Pseudolabrys taiwanensis: one gene and its partner. The protein of the gene in region 1 binds, or shares a complex with, the protein of each later gene. Links are inferred from orthologs where the notes say so. Each region holds a gene or a part of one and is shown in the gene's direction. Other genes may lie near its edges. The genes, in order: eno and DW352_RS07790.

What was found.
Region 2: the proteins of eno (region 1) and DW352_RS07790 are in contact, whole or in part, in a solved structure (PDB 2FYM), measured with the Escherichia coli proteins. The link is inferred for Pseudolabrys taiwanensis from one-to-one orthologs.

The regions. Positions count from the first base shown.
Region 1 is NZ_CP031417.1:979,804-994,965, forward strand. What follows is about bases 301-3,145. They hold eno (phosphopyruvate hydratase), read left to right. Parts: upstream 301-1,003; coding sequence 1,004-2,287; downstream 2,288-3,145. Other genes in these bases: DW352_RS04650 (MFS transporter), read left to right, coding at 301-393; queF (preQ(1) synthase), read right to left, coding at 390-848; DW352_RS04665 (hypothetical protein), read left to right, coding at 2,401-3,145. In the rest of the region: more of DW352_RS04650, read left to right, coding at 1-300; more of DW352_RS04665, read left to right, coding at 3,146-3,204; DW352_RS04670 (FtsB family cell division protein), read left to right, coding at 3,319-3,636; pdhA (pyruvate dehydrogenase (acetyl-transferring) E1 component subunit alpha), read left to right, coding at 4,033-4,953; DW352_RS04680 (pyruvate dehydrogenase complex E1 component subunit beta), read left to right, coding at 5,008-6,423; DW352_RS04685 (pyruvate dehydrogenase complex dihydrolipoamide acetyltransferase), read left to right, coding at 6,433-7,797; lpdA (dihydrolipoyl dehydrogenase), read left to right, coding at 7,964-9,391; cysK (cysteine synthase A), read left to right, coding at 9,513-10,565; DW352_RS04700 (GlsB/YeaQ/YmgE family stress response membrane protein), read left to right, coding at 10,578-10,820; DW352_RS26680 (GntR family transcriptional regulator), read right to left, coding at 10,823-11,704; DW352_RS04715 (isopenicillin N synthase family dioxygenase), read left to right, coding at 11,667-12,650; DW352_RS04720 (ABC transporter substrate-binding protein), read left to right, coding at 12,717-13,754; DW352_RS04725 (ABC transporter ATP-binding protein), read left to right, coding at 13,778-14,842; DW352_RS04730 (ABC transporter permease), read left to right, coding at 14,868-15,162. UniProt on the Escherichia coli protein: Catalyzes the reversible conversion of 2-phosphoglycerate (2-PG) into phosphoenolpyruvate (PEP). It is essential for the degradation of carbohydrates via glycolysis.
Region 2 is NZ_CP031417.1:1,622,894-1,637,384, forward strand. The notes cover bases 1-3,560. They hold DW352_RS07790 (Rne/Rng family ribonuclease), read left to right. Parts: upstream 1-312; coding sequence 313-3,360; downstream 3,361-3,560. Other genes in these bases: DW352_RS07795 (bifunctional aldolase/short-chain dehydrogenase), read left to right, coding at 3,536-3,560. In the rest of the region: more of DW352_RS07795, read left to right, coding at 3,561-5,596; DW352_RS07800 (CmcJ/NvfI family oxidoreductase), read left to right, coding at 5,681-6,517; DW352_RS07805 (PsiF family protein), read left to right, coding at 6,848-7,135; DW352_RS07810 (hypothetical protein), read left to right, coding at 7,396-7,791; DW352_RS07815 (polyhydroxyalkanoate depolymerase), read right to left, coding at 7,798-9,012; DW352_RS07820 (DUF6790 family protein), read left to right, coding at 9,168-9,701; DW352_RS07825 (glutathione S-transferase family protein), read left to right, coding at 9,819-10,475; ampC (class C beta-lactamase), read left to right, coding at 10,694-11,875; DW352_RS07835 (pyridoxal phosphate-dependent aminotransferase), read right to left, coding at 12,009-13,184; DW352_RS07840 (M48 family metalloprotease), read left to right, coding at 13,401-14,491. UniProt on the Escherichia coli protein: Endoribonuclease that plays a central role in RNA processing and decay. Required for the maturation of 5S and 16S rRNAs and the majority of tRNAs. Also involved in the degradation of most mRNAs.

The DNA.
Region 1 (15,162 bases):
TATGCCTTCATCGTCCGATGGCTGCTCTCGCGCGTCGGCGAGACGTGGATGATGCGCTCCGGCGGCATGGCGATGGGGGCCTGCCTGGTTGTCATTGCGCTCCGTTTGCCGTGGCCGTTCGAATTCGCGAACTTCATGGCGCTCGGCCTTGCCTTCTACGTGCTGCATGCGGTGATCCAGGTCTATGCCAGCGAGCTCGCGCCGGCCGCGCGCGGCTCGGCGCTGGCGCTGCACTCGTTCTTCTTTTTCTTAGGCCAAGCGGCGGGACCGGCGATCTACAACGTCGGTTTTGCCTTCGCCGGTGTGGGGCCGAGCCTCATTGTCGGTGCGGTGATCTTGGCCGTCACGGGCCTTGTCTGCGCGGCCAAGCTGCGGCGGCCGCCGATCGTCTAACCGCGCCCGCGATAGGGCGCGACGCCCTGGTCGGGCACCCACATGTCCTTCGGCAACTTGCCGGCCTGCCAGAACACGTCGATCGGTATGCCGCCGCGCGGATACCAATAGCCGCCGATGCGCAGCCATTTGGGCTCGAGCAGCTTGAACAGCCGTTTGCCGATGGCGACCGTGCAGCCTTCGTGGAAGTCGCCGTGATTGCGGAAGCTGACCAGATAGAGCTTCAGCGACTTCGACTCGACCAGGTATTTGTTCGGCACATAGTCGATGACGAGGTGCGCGAAATCCGGCTGGCCGGTGACCGGGCAGAGCGTCGTGAACTCCGGCGCGGTAAAGCGCGCGAGATAGTTGGTGTCGCGGTGCGGGTTCGGCACGCGGTCGAGCACGGCCTCGTCCGGCGAGGCGGGGATGACGGCCGGCCGGCCGAGTTGCAGGGGCGTAGTCTTCTTGGCCATGGCGGCAGCCTTTCACCGATTGCGCCACGCCGGTCAAGGGCGGGTGACGACGGGATGACAGCCGCCGCGCCGGCGCCCCTTGGCGAGGGGCCGCGCCATCCTGTAGAAGCCCGGCATATTCCCCGTTCTCCCTACCGCCGGAACCGAAGTAACCCATGACCGCCATTGTTGACATCATCGGCCGCGAAATCCTCGACAGCCGCGGCAATCCCACCGTCGAAGTCGATGTGCTCCTGGAGGACGGTTCGCTCGGCCGCGCCGCGGTCCCGTCGGGCGCCTCGACCGGCGCGCACGAGGCGGTCGAGCTGCGGGACGGCGACAAGAAGCGCTATCTCGGCAAGGGCGTGACCAAGGCCGTGGATGCCGTCAACGGCGAGATCTTCGATGCCATCGGCGGCATGGAGGCGGAAACCCAGGCGCAGATCGACGAGACGCTGATCGAGCTCGACGGCACGGCGAACAAGGCTCGCCTCGGCGCCAACGCCATCCTCGGCGTGTCGCTGGCGGTAGCCAAGGCGGCGGCCAATGCCGCCAACCTGCCGCTCTACCGCTATGTCGGCGGCACGGCCGCGCGCCTCCTGCCGGTGCCGATGATGAACATCGTCAACGGTGGCGCGCATGCCGACAACCCGATCGACTTCCAGGAATTCATGATCATGCCGGTGGGCGCCGAGAGCTTCAGCGAAGGCCTGCGCGCCGGCGTTGAAGTCTTCCAGACGCTCAAAAGCGAGCTGAAGGCGGCGGGTCACAACACCAATGTCGGCGACGAGGGCGGCTTCGCGCCGAACCTGAAGTCGGCCGAGGACGCGCTCGACTTCGTCATGAAGGCGATCGAGAAGGCGGGCTACAAGCCGGGTCAGGACGTCATGCTGGCGCTCGACTGCGCCTCGACCGAGTTCTTCAAGAACGGCGCTTATGTCTACGAAGGCGAGGGCAAGACCCGCTCGAAGAAGGAGCAGGCCGAGTATCTCGCCAAGCTCGTCGGCGCCTATCCGATCATCTCGATCGAGGACGGCATGGCCGAGGACGATTTCGAAGGCTGGAAGCTCGTCACCGATCTCATCGGCAAGAAGTGCCAGCTCGTCGGCGACGATCTGTTCGTCACCAATGTCACGCGCCTGTCGCAGGGCATCAAGGATGGGCTCGCCAACTCGATCCTGGTCAAGGTGAACCAGATCGGCACGCTGACCGAGACCTTGGCCGCGGTCGAGATGGCGCATAAAGCCGCCTACACGGCCGTGATGTCGCATCGCTCCGGCGAGACGGAAGACTCTACCATTGCCGATCTCGCGGTCGCGACCAATTGCGGCCAGATCAAGACGGGGTCGCTGGCGCGTTCGGATCGCACGGCCAAGTACAATCAGCTGCTGCGCATCGAGGAACAGCTTGGCGAACAAGCCAAATATGCCGGCCGGAGCGTGGTCAAGGCGGCGCGCTGACGCTCTTTAAAGTACCTCCAAGCGGCAACGTTACGCACGTGGCCGCTTGTCACGGGCGCCAAATCACACCAGATTGCGGGGCCGTTATAGTCGGTTTCACCGAGAGGCCCCGCATGGATCAGACCGTATCGCTGGCCCGCAACGACCGGGCGCGAGTCGTCGATCAGCTCGCGGACTACGTCGTTCGCTCTATCGACACCGCCCGGGCGGTCGAGAAGCCATTTTTTCATCTCGAGTTCGATCACGTGTTCCCGCCGGACATGTACGCCAAGATCCTGGCGTTGATGCCGGAGTCGCGCGACTACCGGCCGATGCACGGGCGCAGCAAGGGACACGACCTGGACGACGGTACCCATACCCGGGTGAAGATCGACCTGTTCCCCGAATACATCCGCAATCTGCCGCCGGAAAAGAAGGCGCTGTGGGATGTGGTGGGCCGTGCCCTTTGCTCGGAAAAGGTCAAGCAGGCCTTCATCCGGCGGCTCGGACCGGGCCTGTCGAAGCGGTTCGGGGCGGATTTCGCCAAGGTCGGCATGTATCCGATTCCGATTCTGACCCGCGACATCCCGGGCTATCTGATCACGCCGCACACCGACACGCGCTGGAAGGGAATCACCGTCCAGCTCTACTTGCCGGCGGATGACGCCAACACCGACATCGGCACGATCTTCCACGACGTGCTGCCGGACGGCTCCAAGCCCAAGCATTCGCAGATGCGGTTTGCGCCCAACACCGGCTACGCCTTTGCCGTGGGCAGCGACACCTGGCATTCGGCGGACGCGGTTCATGACCGGGTGAAGACCCGCGACTCGATTCTGCTTACTTACTTCGTGGACCAGGGCGTGCTGAAGGTGCTCCGCAACCGCGGCAAGCGGCTGGGCAACTTCGTCCTCAACGAGATCCGGCAGCGGGTGTAGCGCCGCCGGGAGCGGCAGTGTGCCACGGCCGGGAAGGCGGGCCGGCGCTCGATAATCTCCAGGGCGCGGTGGGACATTAAAGCCGCCTTAACGGCCGTGCGGCATTTTGGCTGCATGGTTTCCCATCGTCGCCGCCGCGCCATTCTGACCGCGCTCGGTCTCTATCTCTTTGCCGGTGCCTTCATCGGCTATTTTGGCATGAACGCCTATAGCGGCAACCATGGCCTGCGCGCGCAGAAGGACCTCGAGCAGCAGCTCGCCTCCATGCAGCAGGAGCTGCAAACGCTGAGGGCCGAACGCACCGACTGGGACCGGCGAGTCGCTCTTCTGCGATCTGATCGCATCGACCCTGATATGCTCGATGAGCGGGCTCGCAAGCTGCTCGGATTCGCCGACCCGCGTGACTTGACGCTTCTCCTGCCGCCCCGCTGACATTTGATTGCAGTGCAGCATAGCGCATTGCGCGCTGGCGCGTTCTGCTGACAGGAAATTGCGTCGGCCTACGTTAGCGCGCAAGCAAATGGCCGCGCCGGTGGCACTGCAAAATCGCCGCAGAATCCTTTTGGAGGATTGGGCGTTATCGCTATGCGGCGGTGGCGCAGGCCCATGAATTTTTGATGATGTCGACGCATATAGTCGCGCAGTGTCGCGCTTCCGCCGTTACGCGAAGTACGCTATGGGACGGAACGAAGCCGGTTGCGCCATTCGTCGTAAGGAGTGCCCATGGCGGTCGCTAAGAAATCCCAGAGCACAGATGAGAAGGAACCGGTCCCGCAAGGGGCCGTCGCCGACTTCAGCAAGCAGCAGGAGCTCGACGCTTATCGTACGATGCTGACCATCCGCCGCTTCGAGGAGAAGGCGGGTCAGATGTACGGCATGGGTCTGATCGGTGGTTTCTGCCATCTCTATATCGGACAGGAAGCCGTCGTCGTCGGCATGCAGATGGCGCTGAAGGACGGTGACCAGGTGATCACCGGCTACCGCGATCACGGCCACATGATCGCCTGCGGCATGGAAGCCAAAGGCGTGATGGCGGAGTTGACCGGCCGCGCCCACGGCTATTCGCGCGGCAAGGGCGGCTCGATGCACATGTTCAGCCGCGAGAAAAATTTCTACGGCGGGCACGGCATCGTCGGCGCGCAGGTGCCGCTCGGTACCGGCCTTGCCTTCGCCAACCGTTATCGCGGCAACGACAACATCTCGCTCACGTACTTCGGCGACGGCGCCGCCAACCAGGGCCAGGTGTACGAGAGCTTCAATATGGCCGAGCTGTGGAAGCTGCCGGTCATCTACATCATCGAAAACAACCGCTACGCCATGGGCACGGCGGTCAACCGGGCTTCAGCGCAGACCGACTTCTCCAAGCGTGGCGCTTCTTTCAACATTCCGGGCGAGCAGGTCGACGGCATGGACGTGCGCGCCGTGAAGGCCGCCGGCGAGCGCGCCGCGGAATGGTGCCGGAGCGGCAAGGGGCCGTTCATCCTCGAAATGCTGACCTACCGCTATCGCGGCCATTCGATGTCCGACCCGGCGAAGTACCGCACGCGCGAGGAAGTCGACAAGGTGCGCACCGCGCACGATCCGATCGATATGGCCCGGGCGCGTATCCTGGAGAAGAAGTTCGCCAAGGAAGACGAGTTGAAGAAGATCGACGCCCAGGTGCGCGATCTGATCAACGAGGCGGCGGAGTTCGCCACGCACGATCCCGAGCCGGATGTCGCCGAGCTCTACACCGACATCTACCGCTGAGTTCAAGTGTCCGTTGAAGGCCGATAGCCGGGCCCCGAGGAAACAGAATAGCCCATGCCGACCGAAGTATTGATGCCCGCGCTTTCGCCCACGATGGAGAAGGGCAACCTCGCCAAGTGGCTTAAGAAAGAAGGCGACACCGTCAAATCCGGCGATGTGATCGCCGAGATCGAAACCGACAAGGCCACCATGGAAGTGGAGGCTGCCGACGAAGGGACGCTCGGCAAGATCCTCGTTCCTGAGGGTACCGCGGACGTCGCGGTGAACACGCCGATCGCCGTCATTCTCGGCGAGGGCGAGGACAAAGGCGCCATTAAAGCCGCCGCACCCGCAGCCCAGCAGAAAGCCGCCGAATCCGCTCCTCCCGCTAAATCCGAAACGACCGAAGCCAAGGCGCCCGCCGCACCGGCGCCCAACCAAGAGCAGAAGGCGCCTGAAGCGCCCCTCGTCAAAGCCGCCGCCGATCCCAGCATTCCCGAAGGCACCGAGATGGTCACCATGACCATGCGCGAAGCCTTGCGCGACGCGATGGCCGAGGAGATGCGGCGCGACAAGGACGTCTTCGTGATGGGCGAAGAGGTCGCCGAATATCAGGGCGCCTACAAGGTGACCCAGGGCCTGTTGCAGGAGTTCAGCGCCGCGCGCGTGATCGACACGCCGATCACCGAGCAGGGCTTTGCCGGTCTCGGCGTCGGCGCCGCGCTTGCCGGCCTCAAGCCGATCGTCGAGTTCATGACGTTCAACTTCGCCATGCAGGCGATCGATCAGATCATCAACTCGGCGGCCAAGACTCTGTACATGTCCGGCGGTCAGATGGGCTGCTCGATCGTGTTCCGCGGCCCGAACGGTCCGGCCGCGCGTGTGGCCGCGCAGCACAGTCAGGATTACTCATCCTGGTATTCACACATCCCCGGCTTGAAGGTGGTGTCGCCATCGACCGCCGCCGACGCCAAGGGGCTGCTTAAGGCCGCGATCCGCGATCCGAACCCGGTGATCTTCCTGGAGAACGAGCTTCTCTACGGCCATTCGTCGCCGGTGCCGAAGCTCGATGACTTCGTGCTGCCGATCGGCAAGGCCAAGATCGCGCGTCCGGGCAAGGACGTGACCATCATCTCCTGGTCCATGGGCATGAGTTACGCGCTCAAGGCGGCCGAGGAGCTGGCGGGCCAGGGCATCGACGCCGAGGTGATCGACCTGCGCACGCTCAAGCCGATGGATACGGAAACGATCGTCGAGTCGGTGAAGAAGACCGGCCGCGCCGTAACGGTGGAAGAGGGCTGGGCCCAGTCCGGCGTCGGCGCCGAGATCGCCGCGCGCCTCATGGAGAACGCCTTCGACTATCTCGATGCGCCGGTCGCGCGCGTGTCGGGCAAGGAGGTGCCGATGCCTTACGCCGCCAATCTCGAAAAGCTCGCGCTGCCGTCCGCCGCCGAGGTGGTCGAAGCAGCCAAAGCCGTCTGCTACCGGTAACCGTCGCCCATGCCCACTAACATTCTCATGCCCGCGCTGTCGCCCACGATGGAAAAGGGAAACCTTGCCAAGTGGCTGAAGAAGGAAGGCGACAAGGTCAAATCCGGCGACGTGATCGCCGAGATCGAGACCGACAAGGCGACGATGGAATACGAGGCGGTGGACGAAGGCACCATCGCCAAGATCGTGGTGCCGGAAGGCACGCAGGACGTCGCCGTGAACGCGGTCATCGCCGTGCTCGCTGCCGACGGCGAGGATGTGAAGGCCGCGGCGTCGTCAGGAGCTGCTGCGGCCAAGCCGCAGGCGGCTGCTGCTCCCGCAGCGGCCGCTCCCAAGTCCGTTGAAGCCAAGCCTGCTGAAGCCAAGCCCGCGCCTGCGGCACCGGTGGCTGCGGCTGCCGCACCGCAAGCGGCGGCGCCGAAGCCCACCACGACTGGCCGCGTTTTCGCTTCGCCGCTGGCGCGCCGGCTCGCCAAGGACGCGGGCATCGATCTGTCGCGGGTCGACGGCTCGGGTCCGCATGGCCGTGTGGTTGCGCGCGACATCGAAGAGGCAAAGTCCGGCAAGGGCCTGCGCGCCGCGCCCGTTGCTGGCGCAGCGGCGGCACCTGCCGCCGGCGCTCCGGCACCGGCCCTGTCCGACACCCAGATCCGCGCGCTGTACGAAGAAGGCTCCTACGACTTCGTGCCGCATGACGGCATGCGTCGCACGATCGCACAGCGGCTCACCGCCGCGACGCAGTCGATGCCGACCTTCTACCTCACTATCGACTGCGACATCGGCAAGCTCACCGCCGCGCGCGAGGAGATCAACGCGTCGGCGCCCAAGGGCGCGGACGGCAAGCCGTTGTTCAAGCTTTCGGTCAATGACTTCGTCATCAAGGCGCTGGCGCTTGCCCTGCAACGGATTCCGGAGGCCAACGTCTCCTGGGCCGAGAGCGGCATGCTCAAGCACAAGCATTCCGACATCGGCGTCGCTGTGGCGCTGCCGGGCGGCCTGATCACGCCGATCATCCATAAGGCCGAAACCTTGTCGCTGTCGGCCATCTCCAATGCGATGCGCGATCTCGCCGCGCGGGCGCGGGCGCGCAAGCTCAAGCCGAACGAGTACCAGGGTGGCACGTCGTCGGTGTCGAACCTCGGCATGTACGGCATCAAGGACTTCACCGCGGTGATCAATCCGCCGCAGGCGTCGATCCTGGCGGTCGGCACCGGCGAGGAGCGGGCGGTGGTGCGGGGCGGCCAGATCGTGCCGGCGACCATCATGTCCTGCACTTTGTCGTGCGATCACCGCGCCATCGACGGCGCGCTGGGCGCCGAGCTGATCACCGCGTTCAAGACCTTGATCGAAAACCCGGTGATGATGGTGGTGTGAGCTTTCTTACCCTCTCCCCTTGAGGGAGAGGGTGGCTGAGCGCCGCAGGCGCGAAGCCGGGTGAGGGGTGCTTAGTTCGTCACGCGATAGCAGGACCCCTCACCCGGCTCCTCGCTTCGCTCGGAGCCACCCTCTCCCTCAAGGGGAGAGGGGAAAGAGAAGAAGCATGGCCGACACATCTTTCGACATCATCATCATCGGCGCCGGTCCCGGCGGTTACGTCACCGCCATCCGCGCCGCGCAACTCGGTTTCAAGGTCGCGGTGGTGGAGCGCCAATTCCTCGGCGGCATCTGCAACAACTGGGGCTGCATTCCGACCAAGGCGCTGCTGCGCTCGGCCGAGATCTATCACTACATGACGCATGCCAAGGACTACGGCCTGGCGGCGGAGAACGTGAAAGCCGATCCGGCGGCGGTGATCGCCCGCTCGCGCGGCGTCGTGAACCGGCTCAATACCGGCGTCGGCTTCCTGTTCAAGAAGAACAAGATCACCACGATCAAGGGCGAGGCGGTGATCGACGCGCCGGGCAAGATCACGGTGAAAAACTACGACTCGCCGCTCGTGAACATGCCGAAGGACGCGCTCGGCGCCGGCACCTATCAGGCCAAGCACATCATTGTCGCCACCGGCGCGCGGCCGCGCACGCTGCCGGGCCTCGAGCCGGACGGCAAGCTGGTCTGGACCTATTTCGACGCGCTCGCCGCCACCAAGTTTCCGAAGTCGCTGCTGGTGGTCGGCTCCGGCGCCATCGGCATCGAATTCGCCTCGTTCTATCGCACCATGGGTGCCGAGGTGACCGTGGTCGAGGTGCTGCCGCAGATCCTGCCGGTGGAGGATGCCGAGATCGCCGGCGTCGCCCGCAAGCAGTTCGAGAAGCAGGGCATGAAGATCATCGCCGGCGCGAAGGTCACCAAGCTCGACAAGAAGGCCGACAGCGTCACCGCCACCATCGAGGCGGACGGCAAGACGCAGCAGATCACGGTCGATCGCGTCATCGCCGCGGTCGGCGTCGTCGGCAATGTCGAGAACCTCGGCCTGGAGAAGCTCGGCGTGAAGACCGAGCGCGGCACCATCAAGATCGACGACTTCTGCAAGACCAACGTGCCGGGCATCTACGCCATTGGCGACGTCGCGGGCCCGCCGATGCTGGCGCACAAGGCCGAGCACGAAGGCATCATCTGCGTCGAAGCCATCAAGGGCCTGCATCCGCACCCGATGGACAAGCTGAAGATCCCGGGCTGCACCTATTGCCATCCGCAGATCGCCTCGGTCGGGCTCACCGAGGCCAAGGCGAAGGAGGGCGGCCGCGACATTCGCGTCGGCCGCTTCCCGTTCGTCGGCAACGGCAAGGCGATCGCGCAGGGCGAGGATCAAGGCCTGGTCAAGGTCATCTTCGACAAGAAGACCGGCCAGCTCCTCGGCGCGCATATGGTCGGTTCGGAGGTCACCGAGCTCATTCAGGGCTTCGTCGTGGCGATGAATCTCGAGACGACCGAAGAAGAATTGATGCACACGATCTTCCCCCATCCGACGATTTCGGAGACGATGAAGGAAGCGGTGCTGGATGCTTATGGGCGCGTGCTGAACATGTAGCTTTGCTGCGTCATGCCCGGCCTTGCGCCGGGCATCCACGTCTTAGGGCATCGCTGCAAGGTAAGGCGTGGATGGCCGGGACAAGCCCGGCCATGACGATGCGGAAAGGACTGGAAGACACATGGCCAAGTTCGACAGCATTCTCGACACCGTCGGCCGCACGCCGGTCGTCAAGATCAACAAGCTGGCTCCGGCCGGAGTCAATCTCTACGTCAAGGTCGAGGCCTTCAACCCGCTCGGCTCGGTGAAGGATCGTCTCGCGCTCGGCGTTATCGAGGCGGCGGAGAAGTCGGGCGAGCTCAAGCCCGGCATGACGGTGGTGGAAGCGACCTCCGGCAACACCGGCATCGGTCTTGCCATGGTCTGCGCCGCCAAGGGCTATCCGCTGGTCATCACCATGGCGGAAAGCTTCTCGGTCGAGCGCCGCAAGCTGATGCGCTTCCTCGGCGCCAAGGTGGTGCTGACCCCGGCGGCCGAGCGTGCCTTCGGCATGGTCAACAAGGCGCAGGAACTGGCCAAGACGCATGGCTGGTTCATGACGCGCCAGTTCGAGAACGAAGCCAATCCGGACATGCACGAGCGCACCACGGGGCGCGAGATCGTCGACGATTTCGCCGGCGAGCGGCTCGATTACTGGGTCACCGGCTTCGGCACCGGCGGCACGCTGACCGGCGTCTCGCGCGTGCTGCGCAAGGAGCGGCCCGAGACCAAGATCATCGTCTGCGAGCCGTCCGACGCGCCGATGCTCGCCTCCGGCGTCGCGCAGGAGCGCAATGCCGACGGCACGCCGGCCAAGCCCCATCCTGCCTTCAAGCCGCATCCGATGCAGGGCTGGAGCCCGGACTTCATCCCGCGCATCACCGGCGAAGCCGTCGACGCGAAGGCGTTCGACAAGCTTCTGTCGATCGCCGGCCCCGAGGCGATGAAGTGCGCCAAGGCGTTGGCGCAGCAGGAAGGCATCTTCGTCGGCATCACCTCCGGCGCGACCTTTGCCGGCGCGCTGGAAGTCGCGAGACAGGCCGAGCCTGGCTCGACCATCCTGTGCATGCTGCCCGACACGGGCGAGCGCTATCTGTCGACGCCGCTGTTCGGCGATGTCGGCGCTGACATGTCGGAAGACGAGCTGAAGATTTCCAATTCGACGCCGAGCAACCGCCTGCCGCCGAAGGCGTAAAAGGGGGGCATTATGGGCATTATCGCTTGGATTATCGTCGGGCTCGTCGCCGGCTGGCTGGCGCATATCATTCTCGGCGGCCGCGGCGGCCTGTTCGGCAATCTTGCCGTCGGCCTGATCGGGGCCATCGTCGCGGGCGCCATTCTGCCGCGGCTCAACATCATGATCCGGCCCGACTTCATCGGCAACCTGATCAGTGCCACCATCGGCGCGGTGGTTTTCCTGTTCATCTGGCGCGCGATCCGGCGCGCCTGAACTCACGCCTCGTCCGCAGCCTTGTCGACGACCTTGGGCCGCGCCAGCCGCGCGGCCAGATGATCGTGCGTGAGCTGCCAGCTCTTGCGCACCAGTTGCTCGGTCACCATGCGCGCGGCGTCCGGATCGGCGCGGCGAATGGCTGCCAGCATCTCACGATTGTCGGCGATCGACGCGGCGATGATGTCGGTCGTTTCCCGGTAGGCGTAATAGCGATAGCGCAGCGCCTGCTTGTTGACGCTGTCGAGCAGCCGCCGCAGCACCGGATTGCCGCAGTTGTTATGCAGGACGTCGGTGAGGGCGGCGTTCGCCCAGAACGCGGCCTCGGCATCGTGGCGCTGATGCGCGGCCTCCATGCGGTCGATCGTGTCCTGCAAGGCGCTCAGCGTTGCCGCCTCCGCGGCGGCGGCGACATTCGCGGCGGCCAGGCCTTCGAGCGGCACACGGCAAGTGCAGATCGCGTCCAGATTCTCCAGCGATAGCGGCGTGACGATGCCGCCGCGACGCGGCGAGCGCGCGACGAGCCCATCCGATTCGAGCGCCCGAAGTGCCTCGCGAACAGGCGAGCGGCTGACGCCGTAACGGGCGCTGACCTCTTCTTCACCGATGCGGCTGCCCGGTTCGCGGCGCAACAGGATGATCTCGGCCTCCAGCCGCTGCACGATTTCCGCTCCCAGCGACGGAGGTTGGGCGAAGTCGGTTGCAAGAAGGTCGGCCTTCAACAGGGTCATGGTTTTAGCAGGGCTACAATTTGTGCAGGGCCGCCCGTTGTGGCCGGACCGGTCTTGGATACAATCGACAATATACAGGAGCGGACCCGCCGCCGGCAAATGTGAGGTGTCCCTGATGACGAATGCACCGCTTCCCCCGGTCCAGTTGCCCATCGTCGATTTCGGCGGCGGGCTGTCCGACCCCGGCCGGCACGGCGCCATCGCCAAGGCGATCGACGACGCCTTCCGCGGCGTTGGCTTCTGCTACTTCGTCAATACCGGCGTGCCGCAGGCGCTGATGGACCGGCTGTTCGCGGCCTCGAAGCGCTTCCACGCGCTGCCGCAGGAGCGCAAGGCCGCGCTCGCCATCAACGAATTCCACCGCGGCTATATGGCGCCCAACACCTCGCTGATCGAAACCTCGTCGGTGGCCAAGGTGACGCGGCCGAACTACAGCGAGTCCTTCATGCACATGCATGAGGTGCCGGAAAACGATCCGCGCTTCGGCTCGCCGCTGAACGGCCCGAACCAGTGGCCGTCCGAATTGCCGGATTTCCGCGTCGACGTCGAAGCTTACGTCGGGGCGCTGAACGCCTTCGGCGTTGCGTTGTTGCGTGTGATCGCCATCGCGCTCGATCTGCCGCCCGATGCGCTCGAACCTTACTTCAAGCATCCGACGACCTTCCTGCGGCTGCTGCACTACCCGCCGCAGCCGCCGACCGCCGACAACGAAACCTTCGGCTCGGCGCCGCACACCGATTACGGCTTCCTCACCATCCTGATGCAGGACATGTCGGGTGGTCTGGCGGTGCGCAACACCGACGGCACCTGGCTGCAGGCGACGCCGATTCCCGGCAGCTATGTCGTCAACGTCGGCGACATGCTCGCGCGCTGGACCAACGGTCGCTGGCAGTCGACGCCGCATCTCGTGCGCAACGTGTCGGGTGGCGACCGTTATTCCTGCCCGTTCTTCTTCGATCCCGACATGGATGCCGTCATCGGCGCGCTGCCGAGCTGCGTCGGGCCGAACAATCCGCCGCGCTTCCCGCCCGTGCGTTACGGCGACTATCTGATGGAGCGGCTGAACCGGAATTACGACTACCGCAAAAAAGCAAGCTGACCGCCGAACGGTCTGGCGCGAGGACGCGTGAAGGCAGGCAATCAAACAAAAACAGGGGACTGTGACATGTTTCAGTTGACGCGCCGGGGACTGATCGCGGGACTGGCTGGCACTGCTGCTTTAGGAAGTTTCGGTCGCGCGGCTTACGCCGACACCACGCCTTACGTCATCAATACCTATGGCGGCCGCTGGGAAAAGTTTTGGCGCTCGCAACTGCTGCCCAATTTCGAAAAGACCGCCGGGCGTCCGACCAAGCTTGATATCGGCCTCGGCAACAGCTGGGTCACGACGTTCCGCGCCGCCGGCAAGGAGAAGCCGCCGTTCGATGTGCTGATGACCAACGAACGCTACGCCGTCATGTTGCGCGCCGAAGGATTCTTCGCGCCGATGCCGGCCGGTAAGGTCGCCAATCTCGCCGACGTGTATCCGATCGCGCGCTACAAGGACGACGCGGCGGTCACCGGCATCGTCTCGCCGATCGGCATCGCCTATCGCACCGATCTCGTCAAAACGCCGCCGAAGGCGTGGCGCGATCTGTGGGATCCGAAATACAAGGGGCAACTCGGCTTCTATTCGGTCAACAACTCGCTCGCCGTGATGTTCCTGATGCTGGCCGGCAAGATGTTCGGCAAGGATCAGTACGATATCGATACCGGCCTCAAGAAGATCGCCGAGCTCAGGCCGTTCCCGCAGGTCGACTTCAGCGGGGCGATGGCTCCGCTCCTGACGCAGGGGCAGGTCGCCGTCGCGCCGATCGACTTCGCCGAAGCCGTCGCCTTGCAGAAGAAGGGCGTGCCGATCGGCACCGTGGTGCCTGAAGATGGCGTGCTGATGTTCGATCAGAGCTTCAATGTCGCGGCTAACGCCGCCGACAAGGAGGCTTCTTATAAGTACATCGACTATATGCTGAGCCCCGAGGTGCAGTTGCTGTTGGCGAAGGAGTTTTTCACCGCGCCGACCAACCGCAAGGTGAAAGTGCCCGACGAGCTCAAGGAAGCCATCCCGGTATCCGGCGACGACATTTCCAAGATCGTCACGTTCGACTGGGACTTCGTCGCCAAGAACCGGCAGGTTATGCTCGACCGCTGGGCCAAGGAGCTCTGAGCGGACGCTCGCGGCGAAACAGCATGGCGCATCTTAACATCGCCGGCCTGCGCAAGGCGCACGGTCCGGTGCAGGTGATCGCCGGAGTCGATCTGGCGGTCGCCTCCGGCGAGTTCTTCACGTTGCTGGGCCCAAGCGGCTGCGGCAAGACGACGACTTTGCGTTGCGTCGCCGGTTTCATTGCGCCGGACGCGGGCGACATCCAGGTGGATGGCAGCAGCGTCCTCGCCGTGCCGCCGGAGCGGCGCGACTTCGGCGTGGTCTTTCAGAACTATGCGTTGTTTCCGCACCTGACCGTCGCGGAGAATGTCGGCTACGGCCTGCAAGCCAGGCGCATTCGCGGCGAGGAGGCGCGCCGCCGCGTCGGCGAAGCACTCGCGATGGTGCAGCTCTTCGGCCTCAAGGACCGGTTGCCGCGCGAATTGAGCGGCGGCCAGCAGCAGCGTGTCGCGCTCGCCCGCGCGATCGTCATAAGGCCGCGGCTGTTGCTGCTCGACGAGCCGCTTGCCAATCTCGATGCCAAGCTGCGGCATGAGCTGCGCTGGCTGATCCGCGACGTGCAGCGTGCGCAAGGCATCACGGCCATTTACGTGACTCACGATCACGCCGAGGCGATGTCGTTGTCGGACCGCATCGCGGTCATGCGGCAGGGCCAGATCGCGCAGATCGGCACGCCGCGCGAGATCTATCAGCGGCCGACTGAAACCTATGTGGCGGCCTTCACCGGCGAGACCAATACGCTCGCCGCAAAGGTGATCGGCGAGATCGGGCCAGGCCGCTACCGCGTCATGGTCGCAGGCAGCGAGTTGATTGCCGGCGGCCCGCCAGGACTTGCCACCGGCACCGAGCGCCGGCTGCTGGCGCGGCCGGAAAGCCTGTCGCTTGCCGCGGCCGGGAAGGGCGGTTTCGCGGTTCGCGTTGAGGCGGTCGTCTATGTCGGCGCCGGGCTGCGCTGCGAAATGGTGACCGAACAGCGGGAGAAGCTGGTGCTGCAACTGCCGGTGCAGACCGAGGTCGCCGTCGGCAGCGCGCTGACGCTGACGATCGATCCCGAGCAGGCGTGGCTGATGGCGGAGGATGCGGCATGAGCGCGCATCGGCGGGAAGGTTTCCGATGAGGTCGCCCTGGCGCACAGCCCTGATCGGCGCGCCGGTGCTGGCGTTGCTGTTCGTGTTCTTCGTGCTCCCTTATGGCGAGATGGTCGCCATGAGCTTTCGCGCGACGGCGAGCGGTGCGCCTTATGGCGAAGCCTGGACCCTTGCCAATTACGGCAAGGTGATCGGCGATCCTTTCTTCCTGTCGGTGCTGTCGCGGACGCTCGGCCTCGGCGCGCTCATCACCGGTCTGACGCTCGTTCTGTCCTATCCCCTTGCGATGCACCTTTCGCGCGTCAGCGATCGCTGGCACG
Region 2 (14,491 bases), 640 kb from region 1 along the record:
TCGGTCATATGGACCGGGCGCAATTTTAAACCGTGAGCGACGAGAAACCTGGGCGGCGCCTTGTTTGAGGCGCGGCCAGAAGTCATACGGGTCGCAATTTTATGCTGCCACTGCTGCAGCAAAGGCAATTCGAGGTCCCCCGCTTTCGCGACAAGATCGTGACGGTGCGGCTTGCTATGGACCCCGCCGAATTGCCGCGTGAAGGCGCGATCCTTTCCCTCCACACCAGTCAGGCCACCCCTCTTCCGTACCGCTTTGCGCCGTCAACGTCGCGCGAGCGGATGCGAACACGTGGCCTAGTGAGACTTTCCCATGGCCGACAAAATGCTCATCGACGCGACCCATCCCGAGGAGACCCGGGTGGTTGTCGTGCGCGGCAACCGCGTCGAGGAATTCGACTTCGAGAGTGCTAACCGCAAGCAGCTCCGCGGCAACATCTACCTTGCCAAGGTCACGCGCGTAGAACCGTCACTGCAGGCGGCGTTCGTCGACTACGGCGGCAACCGCCACGGCTTCCTCGCCTTCTCGGAAATCCATCCCGATTACTATCAAATCCCGGTCGCCGACCGGCAGGCGCTGCTCGCGCAGGAGGAAGAAGACCACCGCTCCGCCGAGCAGGAACACGAGAACCGCTCGCAGCGTCGCGGCCGGCGTCACCGCAATCGCGGCTCCGAGCGCCATCGCGACCGCAACCGCGACACCGTGCGCAGCGAGGCGATCGCCGGCGAGGACGGGACGGCGCCGGACGCCGCCGCCGAGACGACCGACATCAACGCCGCCGAGAGCGGCCTCGATGCGGCGGCGCAGGCGGACCTAAACGAAACCGCATCGACCTTGTCCGAACCGACGCCTGCATTCGAGACGCCGTCGCATGCGCCGGAGACCGCCGAACCGGTCGCCAGCGAAGCCGCCCCTGCCGAACCGGCGCCCGTCGAAGCGCCCGCGCCCGAAACGGCAATCGTCGAGCCGCCGCTGTTCGAAGTGACCACCGCGCCGGTCGCGCCCGAGGCGGAGCCGCAGCCCGCGCTGACGCCCGAGCACAACGAAGAACACGCCGAGACCGGCGATCATCTCGACGAACCGGTCGAAGCAGCCGCCGAAGCTAACGGCGATGAAGCCGCGCCGGCCGAAGCGCGTGAACGCGCGCCCGCCGAAGGCGACGAGGACGAGCACGGCGACGACGAGCACGAACACGAAGAAGAAGTGGTCGAATCCGTCGGCGGCGCCGACGCGCTCGAGGAAGTGCAGGAGCGCGTGCCGCGCTTCCGCAAGCAGTACAAGATCCAGGAAGTCATCAAGCGCCGGCAGGTAATGCTGGTGCAGGTCGTCAAGGAAGAGCGCGGCTCCAAGGGCGCGGCGCTGACGACGTATCTCTCCCTCGCCGGCCGTTATTCGGTGCTGATGCCGAACACCGCGCGTGGCGGCGGCATCTCGCGCAAGATCACCTCGGCCGAAGACCGCAACCGCCTCAAGGAAATCGCGCAGGAGCTCGAAGTGCCGGAAGGCATGGGCGTGATCCTGCGTACCGCCGGCGCGGCGCGCACCAAGAGCGAGGTCAAGCGCGACTTCGAATATCTCCTGCGCTTGTGGGAGACGGTGCGCGACCTGACGCTGAAGTCGACCGCGCCGATGCTCGTCTATGAGGAAGGCTCGCTGGTCAAGCGCTCGATCCGCGATCTCTATTCCAAGGACATCGACGAAATCATCGTCTCCGGCGAGGAAGGCTTCAACGAAGCGCGCGACTTCATGCGCATGCTGATGCCGAGCCACGTGCGCAACGTGAAGTTCTACAAGGACAATCAGCCGCTCTTCACGCGCTACGGCATCGAGAGCCAGCTCGATGCCATGTTCTCGCCGATCGTGCAGCTCCGCTCCGGCGGCTACATCGTCATCAACCAGACCGAAGCGCTGGTCGCGATCGACGTCAACTCCGGCCGGGCGACGCGCGAGCATCACATCGAGGACACCGCGCTCAAGACCAACGTCGAGGCGGCCGAGGAAGTCGCGCGGCAGCTGCGCCTGCGCGATCTCGCCGGGCTCATCGTCATCGACTTCATCGACATGGACGAGAACCGCAACAACCGCACGGTCGAGCGCAAGCTAAAGGACGCGCTCAAGCACGACCGCGCGCGCATCCAGGTCGGCCGCATCTCGCATTTCGGCCTGATGGAGATGTCGCGTCAGCGCATCCGCACGTCGGTGCTGGAGTCGTCGACCGAGAAGTGCCCGGTGTGCGGCGGCTCCGGCCACGTGCGCTCGGTCTCGTCGGTGGCGTTGCAGTGCCTGCGCGCCGTCGAGGAGATGCTCAACAAGGGCGCCACGCATAACCTCATCGTGCGCACCCGTTCCGAGGTCGCGCTCTATATGCTCAACCACAAGCGCGCCCATCTGCGCGCGCTGGAAGAGCGCTTCCGCATCACCATCACTGTGTCCGCCGATGCCGGCGTGAACGCGCAGCAGTCCTACATCGTCGATCGCGGTGAGCAGGTGCACACGGCCGAAGCCGCGCGCGCCCTCGCCGCGCAGGCGCAGCCCGAATTGATCGTGCCGGAGGAGGAAGAGCCGGAAGCTTACGCGGGCGAGGAAGAAGAATTCGCCGAGACGGAAGGCGAGGAAGAAGCCGGCGAAACGGCGGAAGCCGCCGAAGGCGAATCCGAGGCGACCCGCGAGGGCGGCGATCAGCGCCGCCGCCGCCGCCGGCGGGGACGCGGCCGTGGCCGCGGCCGCGGCGAGGAAGCGCCGCGCGAGGCTCAGCCGTTCACGCAAGAGACCGCCGCCGAACATGCCGTCGCGCATGAGGATCACGACGGCGGCTCGCCGGAAGAAGAAGGCCTGGACGCGGAAGCGCCGCAGGAAGCCCGCGAGGAAGGCGCCGCAGGCGAAAACGGCGATCGCCGTCGCCGCCGGCGCGGACGCCGCGGCGGCCGCCGCAATCGCCATCGTGGCGATGGACTCCCTGGCACCGAGCCGCGCGAGGGCGAGCAGGCCGCGTCTTACGAAGAAGGCGTGCACGAGACGGCCGACGGCGTGTCGCATCCGGTGCTCAGCGACGAGGATGCGAGCGTCATCGCTCCGCCCTTCGCGCAACCGACACCGGTGCATGGCGAGGCCGAAGCCGCCGCCCCTGCCCCGGAGCCTGTCGCCGAAAGCGCGCCCGCGCCGGAAGCTGCGCCGCGCCGCCGTTCGACGGTGCGCGAGCCGGCGCCGATCGTGACGTCCGAGGAAGTGATGCTCCCGCCGCCGGCGCCCGCGCCGGTGGAGATACAGGCGCCGACCCCCGTCGTCTCCAGCACGGGCGAAGAGCCGGCGGCGCCGAAGCGCGGCTGGTGGGGCCGTCGCCTGCTCGGCGACAAGGGCTGATCGACAATAGCTTTCAATGAATAATGCCCGCGGCTCACCGCCGCGGGCATTTTGCTGACTCGGCCGACGCGTGAGACGCGCCGGCGTCGTCAGCGAACGATGATCGGCGCCCCGCATTCGGGTATAAGGCGTCGGCCCGCGACAGCGAGCATGCCGAGCGTGAGAGGATGTGTTGATGAAATCCGCCTGGAACGATGCCGACGCGAAGGAAGCCATTGCCCGCTACGGCAAAGCCGGCATCGGCGCCGACCTCGCTCTGCGCGTCTATACGACACGGCTGCTCGGCCGCGATCCGCAACTCGTTCTGCATGGCGGCGGCAACACCTCGGTGAAGACGCGGGTGACGGATCTCAACGGCGAGGAGACCGACGTGCTCTGCGTCAAAGGCTCCGGCTGGGACATGGCGACGATCGACCCTCCTGGCATGCCGGCGGTGCGGCTCGACGCGCTCAAGCGTTTGCGCGCGCGCAAGGCCATGTCGGATGACGAGATGGTGCGCGTGCAACGCGCCAACCTCATCGATCCCGCCTCACCCAATCCTTCGGTCGAAACGCTGCTGCACGCCTTCGTGCCGCACAAGTTCGTCGACCACACCCACTCGGCCGCCGTGCTCGGCCTCATCGACCAACCCGATGGCCCGGCTCGGGCGCGCGAAGTCTATGGCGACCGCATGGGCCTCGTGCCCTACATCCTGCCCGGCTTCGGTCTCGCCAAGAAGTCGGCCGAAGCGTTCGATGCCGATCCGTCGGTCGAGGGGCTGATCCTCGAGAAGCACGGCATCTTCACCTTCGGCGCCGACGCGCGCGAAGCCTATGAACGCATGATCGCGATGGTCACGCGCGCGGAGGAGTATCTCGCGCGCGGCCGCAAGGCGGTGTTCGTCTCGGCGCAACTGCCGCAGCAGGTCGCGACGCAAACCGACATCGCGCCGATCCTGCGCGGCGCCTGCGCCCTCCCCGATGCCAAGACCGAAGGGGCATGGAAACGCTTCGTGCTCGACTTCCGCAGCGGCGCCGCTGTCCTCAACTTCGTCAACGGCGCCGATGTGTCGCGCTACAGCCAGGCCGGCGTCATCACGCCTGACCACACCATCCGCACCAAGAACTGGCCGCTCATCGCGCCCGCGCCCCGCGCCGGCCGGGAAGCCGATTTCCGCGCGCAGGTGCGCGACGCCGTCGCCACTTTCGTCAAGCACTATGAAGACTACTTCGCGCGCAACAATGCGCGCGTCGGCGGCGATCGCATCATGCTCGACCCCGCGCCGCGCGTGATCCTGGTGCCGGGCCTCGGCCTGTTCGGTCTCGGCACCAGCAAGAAAGACGCGCGTGTCGCGGCCGACCTAGCCGAAGCCGCCGTCGACGCCATCACCGCCGCCGAAGCCACCGGCCGCTTCGAGTCGATTTCGGAAGCCGACATGTTCGACTGCGAATACTGGCCGCTCGAACAGGCCAAGCTCGGCAGCGCCAAGCCGTTGCCGCTGGCCGGACAAGTCGCGGTGATCACCGGCGCGGGCGGCGCCATCGGCGCGGCGACGGCGAAAGCCTTCGCGCAAGCCGGCGCCGAAGTCGCGCTGCTCGATCGCGATCTCACCGCGGCGCAAGCCAAGGCGAAGGCCATCGGCGGCGCGGCGCTCGCCGTGCCATGCGACGTCACCGACGCGGCGTCCGTCGCCAAAGCCTTCGAGGCGGTCGCCGCGCATTTCGGCGGCGTCGACATTCTCGTCTCCAATGCCGGCGCCGCCTGGCAGGGCAAGATCGGCGAGGTCGACGAGAGCGTGCTACGCCAGAGCTTCGAGCTGAACTTCTTCGCGCATCAGAAGATGGCGCAGGGGGCGGTGAAGATCATGCGCGCGCAGGGCACCGGCGGCTGCCTGCTGTTCAACGTTTCCAAGCAGGCGGTGAATCCGGGACCGAATTTCGGGCCCTACGGTCTGCCGAAGGCGGCGACCTTGTTCCTCGTGCGCCAATACGCGCTCGATTACGGCGCCGACGGCATCCGCGCCAACGCGGTCAATGCCGACCGCATCCGTTCCGGCCTGCTCACCGACGATTTCATCAAGGCGCGCTCGCAGGCACGCGGCCTCACCGAGAAGGACTACATGAGCGGGAACTTGCTCGGCCGCGAGGTCACCGCCGAGGACGTCGCCCAGGCCTTCCTGCATCAGGCGCTGGAGTTGAAAACCACCGCCGATATCACCACCGTAGATGGCGGCAACATCGCCGCGGCCCTGCGGTAGAACAAAACGGTCGCTCGCTAATCTGTGATTGTCGCTTTCGCGCGACTTGCCTAGATTCTCCGGCAACAACGCCGGAGACAGCCCATGTCCGCACTCGCCGAAGCCGACACCTATCCGCAGACCATCGAGCCGACGATCAACTATCTCGTCAACGACGGCACCGAGGTCTTCACCGGGACCACGAGCGAAGGCGGCACGCTCGACGTCAAAAGCGGCGGCAAGATCGATCCGCACAAGGTCGTCATGCACAACGGCCGGCCGCATGTCGATGAGTTCAAGCTCGACGTGGACGGCTTCCGCTTCGTGCGTCACGACACGAAGATGCAGAACTTCCTTGATGCCGACGAGATCAAGCGTGTCTACTACCCCGAGGTGATCGAGCTCATCAAAGCCGAGAGCGGCGCCAAGCGCGTCGTCGTCTTCGACCACACCTTGCGCACCGCCGACGATGGCTTGCGCGAACAGCACAAGATCCGCGAGGTCGTGCAGCGCGCCCACAACGACTACACCGAATGGTCGGGCCCGCAGCGCGTCCGCGACATTCTGCCGGATGAAGCCGAGGAGCTGCTCAAGCGTCGCTTCGCCATCATCCAGGCCTGGCGGCCGATCCGCTATCCGATCGAGAACCACCCGCTCGCCATCGCCGACGCGCGCACCGTCTCATTCGACGATTTCATCCTGTCCGAACGGCGCTATCCCAACCGTATCGGTCAGACCTACGCCGTCGCGTACAATCCGAAGCACAAATGGTTCTGGTTCCCGCGGCAGGCGCGCGACGAGGCGCTGGTGTTCAAGGTCTATGACTCGGCCAAGGACGGCCGTGCCCGCTGGACCGCGCACACCTCGTTCGACGATCCGAGCGCGCCGCGCAACGCGCGCCCGCGCGAGAGCATCGAGATCCGCACGCTGGCGTTCTTCTGAGCCCGCGATCGCGGTCATCGCAGGACGCGTCATGGACGCAGACGCGTCATGGGCGCGTCCTGTTGCCATCCAGCAGTCGACACATGCCGGCGCCGTGTCGCGCGCCTGCTTGCGCGACGTTTTAGCCCTACCTCCGCACTACCACTGAATTCCGCAAACGTGCGAATCCCCGTATATGGTCGGGCAACCGACCTGAAAGCACGGTCGACCTGCGGTCGTGCGGCCGATAACCGACTGATAACGTTGTCTAATCCGCCGCCATCCAGCGTGCCGTCACAGGCGCGGCAAGCCGTGCTAGAGAGAGGCCACCGCATGAACAAGGACCCGCGCATGACGTCCCGCACGCTGATCGCCGCTGCTTTCCTGCCACTGCTCCTGGCCGTGCCGGCTTCGGCCGCCACCAAGGAAGAGAAGATGGAGACCTGCAAGGTCGGCGCCGAGAGCCAGAACCTCACCGGCGCGAAGCAGCAGGCTTTCATCAAGCGTTGCATGGCCGGCGGCAATTACGAGCCGCAGGCGCGCCGCGACGCGATGAAGAAGGGCGGCGCCAAGCCCACCGCCGCCAAGAAGCCGGCGGCGCCGGCCGCCGCGAGCGAGCCGGCCGAAGAAAACGAATAGTCGCGCTATGATGCCACGCGCGGCGCTTCCACCGTGAGGCGCCGCGCGTTTGCTTTGCAAGCCGTTGGCCTCGGCCCTGCGGTGTCAGCCCGCCGCCATTTGCCATTCTAGGCCTGTGCTTTGGGCGCGCGCGGCCGCGGACCCGCCACGGCGGTGCCCTGCCACAAAGTGTGCATATTCTCTTCAGCATTCCTCAATGACCGGCCGTTACCGTCCGCCAGCAACACCGGACGGACACCTACGTGGCAAACGCGCAACCCGTGAAGAGCTTGCGAGGACGCCTGCGACGCGGCAGCGCGATCTCGGCGCGGCAGCGCATCGAGGTCATGAGCCTGTGCGTCCTGTTCACGCTGGTCGTCGTCACGGCCGGTCTCGGCGGCTGGTTTGCCGGCCTCATCAATACGCGGCCTGCCCAGCAGGAGGCGGCGGAGCCCGCCCCGACCATCGATGACTTCCGCATCGGCTCGATCACTTACGTGCCGGTCAAAGGCCCCAACTGCGAAGTCCACCGCTTCGACAATTTCACCGGCGCGGTGGTGCCGGACGGCTACGTCAATTGCGAGCGCAAGCTCAACCCGGAAGGCGCCGACCCGCTCGGCCCGGACACACAGCGCGGCGCCCGCATGAAGGCCGTGCTCGGCGGCTTCAAGAAGTAGACCGCCCTACTCGCTCTGCAGGATGACGTTCTTCACCATCGGATAGATCTGGTTCTGCCAGGTCCGTCCGGAGAACACGCCGTAATGGCCGACGCCGGCCTGCATGTGATGCTTCTTGCGATAGGGCCGCAGGCTCGCGCACAGATCGTGCGCGGCGAGCGTCTGCCCGACGGCGCAGATGTCGTCCTTCTCGCCTTCCACCGTGAACAGCATCGTGCGCTTGATCGCCGCCGGCTCCACCTTCTGGCCCTCATAGGTCAGTTCGCCGAGCGGCAAGAGATGTTCCTGGAACACCATTTGCACGGTTTCGAGATAGAACTCCGCCGTGAGATCCAGCACCGCGAAATACTCGTCATAGAAGGCCTTGGTCTGCGCGGCCTTGGCGGTCTCGCCCTTGGCGATGTTCTGATAGAGCTCCTGATGCGCCTTGATGTGGCGGTCGATGTTCATGCTCATGAAAGCGGTGAGCTGGACGAACCCGGGATAGACGCGCCGGCCCGCGCCGCCATGCCGGAACGGCACGCGCGCGATCAGGTTCTGCTCGAACCAGTCGATCGGTTTGGCCTTGGCGAGTTCGTTGACCTTGGTCGGATTGACGCGCGTATCGATCGGCCCGGCCATCAGCGTCATCGAACGCGGCTGCGCCGGATGATTGCCCTGCGCCATCACGCTCGCCGCCACCAGGGCGGCGACGCAAGGCTGGCACACCGCCACCATATGCGCGCCGGGACCGATCTTCTCCAGGAAGCGGATCACGTGGCTGACATAATCGTCGAAGCCGAAGCGGCCCGCTTCGAGCGGCACGTCGCGCGCATTGTGCCAATCGGTGATGTAGACGTCATGTTCGGCGAGCAACGTGCGCACGGTGGCACGCAGCAAGGTCGCGAAGTGGCCCGACAGCGGCGCGATCAACAGAACGCGCGGCTGCTCCTGCGTGGTCGCCTTCTTGAAATGCAGCAGCGTGCCGAAGGGCGTGACGTCCGCCGCTTCCTCGGTGACGGCGACCTCTTCGTTGCCGACCGTCACCGTATCGATGCCGTAGGGCGGGCGCGTATGGGTCAGCCCCGCGCGCGAGATCAACTCGTAAGCAGCCGTGAGATTGCTGAGCGCGGCCGGCCGCACGCCGTTCATATAGGCGCCCAGTGTCGTCGCGGCCATGCTGGCTAGCGAGCGCACCGGCATCATGATGTCGGAATGCGCTTGATACGCCTGATAAAGCATTCATTCCCCGGCGGCCCCGGCAGACCGCGACAGCAGCCTAAAACATAAAATGTTGCGCTGCGAGACAAAAAAGTGCGGTTGGCACAGGCCGGCGCGTCCGCCCTGACTGCCGTCTTTATGGTACCGAGAGGTGTTATTCAGGAGCCAAACAGCCCATGGCTGGCGTCATTGCCGACACGATCAGGATTGTCCTGACCAATTTCACCCTCACTTTCTTCGTCCTGGGGCTGCTTGCCGCCGCCGTGGGCATCGCCCGCGCCGGCCGTCCCCGCACTGCGGCGCGGGTGATCGACAAGCTGCTCGCCTGGCATGTCTTGTTCAGCATCGGCTTGAGCAACCTCTACAATTTCGTCATGCACGCCTTTTTCGGCGAGATGACCGCCCGCTTCATCGGCTGGGCCGACAGCCCGTTTCAGTTCGAGGTGGCCGTCGCCAGCCTCGGTTTCGCGGCGGTCGGCTTTCTCGCCGCCTTCCGCAGCTTCGACATGCGGCTGGCCGCCATTCTCGGCCCGAGCATCTTCACGCTCGGCGCGGCGGCCGGGCATGTGCGCCAGATGATCGCCGCCCACAATTTCGCGCCCGGTAATGCCGGCCTGATCTTCTGGACGGACATCCTCATTCCGCTGTTCGGCTTTCTGCTGCTGTGGCTGCAATACCGCCACGGGCGTCCCGACAACGGACGCGTTTGACGCCGCGCCGAAAGATCGGCCACGCCGCTCTTTCGGCGCGAGAAACTATTGAACGCCCTGTGCTTTCGTCTAAGCTCTCAGCGCCGGGTCACGACTGACAAGGGACATTAGCGCCCCATGGCCACGGCTACCCTCACCATCGCCAGCAAGAACTACGGCTCCTGGTCGCTGCGCGGCTGGCTGTTGTGCAAGATGGCCGGCCTCGATTTCGAGGAGCAGATCGTCAACAGCGACGATCCCTCGACCCGCGCCGAATTGCTGCTGCTGTCGCCGTCGTTCCTGGTGCCGTGCCTGACGCATGACGGCATCAAAGTGTGGGACACCTTGGCGATCGCCGAATATCTCAACGAGATCCTGCCGCAAGCCGGCCTCCTGCCGGAGGACCGCGCGGCGCGCGCGCATTGCCGCTCGATCTCCGGCGAGATGCATTCCGGCTTCACCAATTTGCGCTCAGCCTTGCCGATGAACATCAAGGCGCATCATCCGGGCTTCAAGGTCTGGGTCGGCGCGCAAGCCGACATCGATCGCGTCGTGTCGATCTGGCGCGAGTGTCTGGCCAAAGCCGCCGGCCCGTTCCTGTTCGGCCCCTCGCCTGGCATGGCTGACGCCATGTTCGCGCCGGTCGTGACGCGTTTCCTCACCTACGACGTGAAGCTCGACAGCGATTGCGCCGCTTATGCGCAGACGATCATGAACCTGCCGGCGATGCAGGAATGGATCGACGGCGCCAAAGCCGAGCCGGATGAAGTCGTCGAACTCGACGTGGAGTTTTGAGGCAATTGTCATCCCGGGCGAGCCAATGGGTCCGCGCGAAGCGCGGCCCCATGACAGGCTCCGCGAGACCCGGGATCCAGTACGCCGCAGCCTATCGATAGCACACGGCGTACTGGATCCCCGCTTTCGCGGGGATGACAGAGTCATGCGTCTCGCAATCACCACAATGGCCCCGCTTCCTCCGTGCCGCTAGCGCTCTTGCGCGCCGTTGGCAAAACATGAGGAAGCCCTTGAGTCCTGTCGTGAAGATGGCGTCCGTCTTGGCCGCCCTGTCGTCCTGTCTGCTCCCGGTCACCGTCCAGGCGGCCGACGCTCCTCAAAAGCTCACCACCGCCGTCGATCAGGCCGTCCGCCCGTTGTTGAAGCAATATGACGTGCCCGGCATCGTCCTCGGCGTGACGGTCAACGGGCGCCAGCATTTCTTTGCTTATGGCGTCGCCTCGAAGGAGAAGCAGACGCCGCCGACCAAGGACACGCTGTTCGAGATCGGCTCGGTCAGCAAAACTTTCGCTGCGACCGTGGCCTCTTACGCGCTGACGCTCGGCAAGCTGTCGCTCGAGGACCATCCCAGCAAATACATGCCCGCGCTTCAGGGCAAACCCATCGACAAAGCCACCGTGCTCAACTTCGGCACCTACACGGCCGGCGGATTGCCCTTGCAATTTCCCGGCCCGGTCAAAAACGACCGCGATATGATCGCTTACTTCCAGCAGTGGCAGCCGTCAGCCGCGCCGGGCACGCAACGACGTTATTCCAACCCGAGCCTCGGCCTGTTCGGCCACCTCGCCGCTCTGGCGATGAAGCGCGACTACGCGCAGATCATGGAGACCGATGTCTTCCCCAAGCTCGGTCTCAATCACACCTACGTCCGCGTCCCGCAGGCGGCGATGGCCGATTATGCGTGGGGCTACAACAAAGCGAACAAGCCGATCCGCGCCAATCCGGGCGTCTTCGATTCCGAAACCTACGGCGTCAGAATCTCGGCGGCCGATTTGATCCGCTTCGTCGAGGCGAATATCCGTCCGGACACGCTCGAGCCCTCGATGCGGCGGGCCGTCGAAGGAACGCATATCGGTTACTTCAAGACGGGCGACATGGTGCAAGGGCTTGGGTGGGAGCAATACGCCTATCCGGTCACGCTGGACCGGCTGTTGGCGGGCAACTCCGAAGCGATGATCCAGCAGCCGAATGCGACGACGCAGTTCGGCGCGCCGCAGACGCCTTCGGGGCCGACTCTGTTCAACAAAACCGGCTCGACGAATGGCTTCGGCGCCTATGCGCTGTTCGTGCCGGCCAAGAAAATCGGTCTGGTGATGCTGGCCAACAAGAATTTTCCAATTCCGGCGCGTGTCACCGCGGCGTACGCGGTGCTCGAAGCGCTCGACGCGGCGGCCCAGTAACCGCGCGTCGAATGTGAAGCTTTGCGTTCTCTGTCGTCCTCGCGCGCAGACATCGGGTTTACCCGATGTCTGCCACCGACAGTGCGCAAGTCGGCTAAAGCCGACTTGCGATGGGGCCCCATACGCCCTGCCGTCACCGTTTCAGCCAACTCCCAATCCTTCGCACCGCCTCATGCATCTCCTGCGCCGAGCCGGCGTAGCAGAAGCGCAGGTAATGCCGACCGTCGATCGGATCGAAGTCGATGCCGGGCGTCGCCGCGACGCCCGCTTCGTTGAGCATGCGCTTGGCGAAGTCGAGGCTGTCGTCGGAGAAGCGCGCGATGTTGGCGTAGAGATAGAATGCACCGTCGACCGGCAGAAACTTGTCGAGCCCCGCTTTGGGCAGGCCCTCGGTGAGGATGCGGCGGTTCTCTTCGTAGCCGTGCTTGACCGCTTCCATCTCCTCGCGCCCGTCGAACGCGGCTTCCGCCGCGATCTGCGCGATGGTCGGCACCGAGATGGCGAGGTTCTGCTGCAAGCGCTCGATCGGCCGCACCAGAGGCTCCGGCGCCACCAGCCAGCCGATGCGCCAGCCGGTCATGCAGAAGTATTTCGAGAACGAGTTGATCACCACGGTCGACGGCGACAGCTTCACCGCCGTCTCGGCGCGAAACGCATAATCGAGGCCATGATAGATCTCGTCGGAAATGACGCGGATGCCCTCCGCCTCCGCCGTGTCGATCAGCGCCTTGAGCGAGGCGGCATCCATCATGGTGCCGGTCGGATTGGCCGGGCTCGCCACCATCACGCCCTTGAGCGGCTTCTGGCGGTGCGCGGCGATCAGCCGCTCGGGCGACAAAGCCCAGCGCGTCTCCGGATCGGTCTCGATCAGCACCGGCTCGCAGCCGAGCGCAGTCAGAATGTGGCGATAGGGCGGATAGCCGGGATTGGCGAGGGCCACCCGGTCGCCCGGCTCGAACATCGCCAGGAACGCCAGGATGAAGCCGCCGGAAGAACCGGTCGTGACCACCACCCGCGCCGGATCGAGATCGAACCCATAGGTCTCGCCATAGTGCCGGGCGATTCGCGCCCGCAGCGACGGCATGCCGAGCGCCTCGGTGTAGCCGAGCCGGCCGACGGCAAGCGCCGCCGCGGCGGCCTGTCGCGCGGTCGCCGGTGCGGGCGCGGCGGGCTGGCCGACCTCCATATGAATGATGTGCGCGCCCTCGGCCTCGCGCTGGGCCGCCGCCGCCATGACGTCCATGACGATAAACGGCGGCACATCGCTGCGTTTGGAGGGAATCAAGAGCCGTTTCGCCACGTCGAGCATCGAATTCGAAGCCTTTGGGTCCCGCCCCGCTGTCGCCGTATTCCCCGGCCTTCCTAAGCGCTAACGGTGCCCTGACTCACTCGTGATCGGGCCTCGCGTTGACCGCCCGAAGGCGTGTCACTAGGTTCGCGCCCAGCCGGTAAAAGCGGGAATATGACTAGTAAAGGCACACCTATCAGCCGCCGGCGCGGGGCGCCAGCAGCCCGCGCTCTGGCGATGGCCACCGCCGTCGCCGTGGCGCTCACATCCGTGGGCCCGGCCGCGCCGCCCGCGCGCGCGCAGAGTGCGACGCGTGGCATGCCGATCATCCGCGACACCGAGATCGAGCAGCTGATGCGCGATTACGCGACGCCGATCCTGCGCGCCGCCGGTCTTGCCAAGCAGAACGTCAAGGTCGTCGTTCTCAACAACCGTTCGTTCAACGCCTTCGTCATGGACGGGCGCCACATTTTCGTCCACGCCGGCGCGCTGTTCGACGCCAAGACGCCGAATGAGGTGATCGGCGTGTTCGCGCACGAGACCGGCCACATGGCCGGCGGCCATCTGCAGCGCCTGCGCGAGCAGCTCGCCAGCGCCCAGACCGCGTCCATCATCGCCCTGCTCGCCGGCATCGGCGCCCTCGCGGCCGGTGCCCGCGCCGGCGGCGGCGGCGGCGACGTCGGCATGGCGGCGATCATGGCGCCGCAATCCGCCATCCAGCGCTCGCTGCTGGCTTACGTGCGCACGCAGGAAGACCAGGCCGACCACGCCGGTTTGAAATTCCTCAACGCCACGCACCAGTCGCCGCGCGGCATGGTCGACCTGTTCAAGCGTCTGGCCAGCGAGAACCTGTTCGCGTCGAAATACGTCGATCCCTATCTGCAGTCGCATCCGATGCCGACCGACCGCGTCGCCGCGCTCGAGACGCAGGCGAAAGCCAGTCCCTATTGGGACCGCAAGGATCCGCCCGAACTGCAGATGCGGCACGACATGATGCGCGCCAAACTGTCCGGCTTCCTCGAGAACCCCGGCACGGTCGCGCGCCGCTATCCGCTCAGCGACACCAGCCTGCCCGCGCGTTACGCCCGCGCCATCTCCGCCTACCGGCATTCCGACCTGCGCCAGGCGATCGCCATGATCGACGGGCTCATCAGCGCGCAGCCGGGCAATCCCTACTTCCACGAACTCAAGGGTCAGGCGCTGCTGGAAGGCGGCCGGCCCGCCGAGGCGGTGGCGCCGCTGCGGCAAGCCTCTCAGATGTCGCACCACGCGCCGCTGATCGACGTCATGCTGGCGCAGGCGTTGAACGCGACCAGCAACAAGGCCTA